One region of the Paenibacillus sp. Cedars genome, then DNA from elsewhere that is predicted to be linked to it. Evidence: predicted binding sites of a transcription regulator. Region 1 holds the regulator's gene; the other holds the start of a gene.
The links. Region 1 encodes LexA, which represses DNA repair genes until DNA is damaged. Its sites were predicted from a motif close to CGAACATATGTTCG; they were not measured.
Positions count from the first base shown of each region.

Region 2: B9D94_RS01580 (YhjD family protein) is a predicted target of LexA. The motif match lies at 929-942, and genes of this name have one in related genera.

Region 1 is NZ_CP020866.1:3,396,346-3,398,551, forward strand. Features, by position in the region: gene B9D94_RS17160 (LysM peptidoglycan-binding domain-containing protein) at 1-360, opposite strand, end outside; gene lexA (transcriptional repressor LexA) at 536-1,162, shown strand; gene B9D94_RS17170 (hypothetical protein) at 1,236-2,054, opposite strand; gene B9D94_RS17175 (RNA polymerase sigma factor) at 2,047-2,206, opposite strand, start outside.
Region 2 is NZ_CP020866.1:21,161-23,366, reverse strand. Features, by position in the region: gene B9D94_RS01595 (hypothetical protein) at 86-448, opposite strand; gene B9D94_RS01590 (hypothetical protein) at 445-669, opposite strand; gene B9D94_RS01585 (hypothetical protein) at 659-892, opposite strand; gene B9D94_RS01580 (YhjD family protein) at 1,016-1,414, shown strand; gene B9D94_RS01575 (DUF3800 domain-containing protein) at 2,133-2,206, opposite strand, start outside.

The sequences.
Region 1 (2,206 bases):
TAATGATAACACCTCTCCTGCCTGTATGTCAGGACCTTTCAAACCGTTCGTTCTTCTAATACTATCAATATATACGCGCGTATCCATATCAGCTGGTTTATGAAGGGAAGCGATACGCCATAAACTATCGCCGGATTGAACAATGACCAACTTCTCACCTGTCGGCTTCTCCATTCCCCCGGCAAAAACGGAATAGGCCCCCGTCCAAAAGGATGCAACAATCAGCAGAATAAATAGAAGTTTAATTAAGGGGATGGAAGTCATTCTGGTTTTCAATTGATAGACCCAAGTCACCGAAGACTTCTCCGTTCGCACAGGAACGTTCTCATAAATACTACGGTATGTACTGTATTTCAACATGGAATCATCATCTCCCAAACAAGTGTTCTCTTATGAATTCATAATAACACGAACACTTGTTTGATACAATACCCAAAAGAACATTTGTTCTATCTTTTTTTAGAACTTATGTTTGTACGAACGGAAGTTCTATGTTATAATTTTCCCAAACGTTACTAAATGGGGTTGATACGGCATGTCGAAAATATCCAGCCGCCAGCTGGCGATCTTAGAGTTTATCCGCAACGAAGTTCGTAGCAAGGGTTACCCGCCTTCTGTCCGGGAAATCGGCGAGGCTGTAGGACTAGCTTCCAGTTCAACGGTCCATGGGCATCTAGACCGATTGGAGAAGAAAGGCCTGATCCGCCGTGACCCTACGAAGCCAAGAGCGATCGAACTGCTTGGCCAAGAAGAATCCGATAGCGCTAATCTGTTTACCCACACCATTGCCAGAGTGCCTGTTGTCGGTAAAGTCACTGCAGGCGTACCTATTACCGCCATGGAGAACATCGAGGATTACTTCCCTCTCCCTCAGCATTATGTAGGCGACGATAAGGTATTCATGTTATCTGTTGTTGGTGACAGCATGATTGAAGCTGGCATACATAGCGGTGACTATGTCATTGTTCGCCAGCAGCAAACTGCAGACAATGGGGACATTGTAGTAGCGATGACAGAGGAAGACGAAGCAACCGTAAAGACCTTCTACAAAGAGAAGGACCACGTTCGCTTGCAGCCGGAGAATCCTACTTACGAGCCCCTGCGCCTGAATCATGTAACCATTCTCGGCAAAGTCATCGGTCTCTTTAGGGATGTACACTAACTTCATATATCAATGAACAAGAGGTTACCTTCCTTAGTTGGATGGTAACCTCTTGTGCTACGTTATTTAATCCTTAAGATTTCCGGTCCTTGCGCAAGACCATCACCATGGCATTTTGCCTAAGATCTAATTGATACATTCTCTCAGCCATATTATCTTCAGGCGAACCTTCCCCGCCTGGACCCTCCGTGGACTTCAGAACAAGCTTATTATCTTTCACCGTAGGTGTAGTGCCCGGTCTGTAATAGGACGTGCTGGCTCTAGAAAACTCCTCCTCAAATTGCAGCTGCACCGCCTTACCACTCCCATGCTCCACCGCAAATGCATAGATTTGTATTCCGTGACAGTCCTTATATTGCGGGGCGAGTATGAACACATCCGCTTCCTGAAAAGGCAATCGAATCATCTGAAGAGCAGCGGAAGTTGGTTGTATGAAGGTGAGATCCTCAAGGACAACCACATCCTCCGAAGTCCCCTCTGCCGCGTACTTCACTTTGTAATCCCCTTTAAACGACAGATCCGTTTCGAGTCCGAAACAGCTGGGAGCTCCTAATTCCGTTATCTCTTCCTTATCGATGGCAACTACCTGTAACGTTCCTTCATCCGTTGTACCTTCTGCGCGAATCGTCTCCGTCACAGATGGGGATGGTCCCCCCCCTGCCGTATGCTGTTGTACCGTACGTTCCCCCCAAGGAAACTGAATCAATAGCAGTAGAGTGACAAACAATAGCACGCCAGTCATACCAACACGTAAATATGGACGACGCTTTGATCTATGGCTACCTTGGGTCAATGACACCTGTACCTTATTTTTCATCTCGGCGGTAAATGGTTCATTTTGAAAAGGACCTTGTTGCGCTCGCTCGTACCAATCAGGCTTTTCCTCATTCATAACCAGAATTCTCCTTTAACATGTTCTGCACTTTTTTTCTCGCCCGATACAGCCTGGATTTAACCGTACCAGTCGCTACGTTTAGAAGCTCCGCTATCTGAGTGATCGGCATTTCGTAGTAAAGATCTAGAACCAGCACCTCCCTGAACTTT
Region 2 (2,206 bases), 3.0 Mb from region 1:
TCTACAGGCGATCTAATCAAGATGTGCTTACGGAAATAATATCATCGATTTTTATCCAATGGACATGCCGCTTCGAAAACAGGCTTCAGTGAAAAGTTCTCTTACCCCAATTACCTTCCCAGTACATCACCAAAAACACGAATCGTTCATCTCGGTACCAAGGTTTAGAAAAAACCTTATCAGGTTCCCCATAAATATCCGTGAGTACAGGATACAAACTTGCATTCGGCAACGGTCCTATATCAACAACAGAAACAGCAAATTTATGATCATCTGCAGAAACACAGTAACTTACATTTTCTAACGGATCCACATAATTAAACTGGATGTTAGGCTGCTCTTTCGCTTTACGGATTAATTCGAAGATCTCATTCTTAGTATGTTCTGATATTTCATCACAAAAAACTGGAGCCAGCTCACCTTCAACATGATTCTTCATACGCTTCATAACCTCACTTCTTCTTCGATTGCGGATTTAACTCGACCGGCTTTTATGAAATCATCTAATGATCTATAAGTTTCGGTACAGACACCTTCATCCCAGACCTCAATCTTCTTAACCGGCTGTTTTGATAGCAGATACTTATTAAAAGCATCATTAAATACAGTTGTGACCAAAACATTCTCATGGCCAGCCACAACAACGAAGATTTCAAATCTAAGATACACGATCCCACTCCTCACTCATCGAAACAGCAATGTTATTCCAGCCAATGATCATAACACCTTTACGAACATTACTTTCTTCTATATAAAATGATCTAAGACTTTTTCCATATCGAATTGTAAACTTACATGGGAATGCGAACTCGTCCAGGTGGCTTTCAATATGATTCCTAATAAAATCTCTGTTTACGGGACCACTTGTTACCAAAATATATTCATTCTTCATGTATCTTCCCTCCTCGATTGTACCAACATAGTACTACGAACACTAGTTCTTATCAAGTCTTGTTTTCGTTATTATTAAAAGCTATCATGGAACAGATGATCCCAATGTATAGGAGGGATATACATGCCCTACATAGAGGCTATTACGGCTGAAGATCGTCAGTATGTCAAAAGATATATTTTGTTGCAGTTGGTTATGGCTGCATACGAACGCGATTGCCGTCAAATAGAAGCGAATCTTAAAACACCGGCACCATATGTAGATACGATAAAATTAGCCATAAACAGAGTGTGGGACCATCAAAAGGATATTAAAAAACACTTTCGGTCCAAAGGGCTTAAAGTATACGAGCAAACGAATACCCAAAACGGGATACATGCAAAATTTATGTGTAGGGGATATCGATCCGAGATGGAGCTGCGTTGGGAGTTTATCACGGCTGAGGCGTCTGTATTGATGCGTAAGTACCTAGGTCTTGATGTCAGTAAATATGAAAATAATGCAGGGCCTAACGAACCGTGATAGATTACATATTGAGGGGATTGAAACATCATGGGTATGTGTAAATTTGAAATGACTGTAAATGGATTTCTTTTGAGGACATATTTTAGTGAGACCGAAGAATCCGGGTTGAAGTGGTGCAAAAGGTACGCTTCACAATTTCAGAAGAAAGTAATAAACTCGGAAGTCAAAGTTCTCATTTATAAGAAAGAGAAGCAAAAGGAAAGATGGCAGTACCACGGAAAGCCGTATTTATATGATCGTACACTTGTTAAGAAACCAAGAAAGGAAACTGATAATGCAGCAGATTAGATTCACGACAAACAATGCCTATGGAGAGTTCAGCTTCTATGCAACAGAGGAGCAGGTTCAGGAATTTTTGATTCAAACACGAACAAGGCTAAGTGTGGCTAACTTCGAGTTTTACTGTACAAGTAGTCAAGCGAGATCTTTATTCGATTGGATTAAATCGAAAAATAGCGAAAACAAAAACCCTACCAGCAGTTAGTTAGTAGGGCCTTTTCAATATGTCCTTGGTGACGGCAAAAACAAAAAGACCCAAACGGCTTTGTTGCTGGAAGGGTCTTTTTTTGAAACATCCACTGTATACAATGCTTATTATTCGTCCATAATAAAGCCTAGTTTCATACAAAATCGTTGCAAATACCTTAAAAAGGGTATATATTTAGTGTAGCGAAAGCCCTGTCTTCTCCGAACGCTTAAGTTCCACTTAGGCCAATTATGTAGGAGAGACGGGGCTCTTTCTTTTTACATACTCAGGTGAAATTCTGTGTTCACTTGGAATGAATAGCC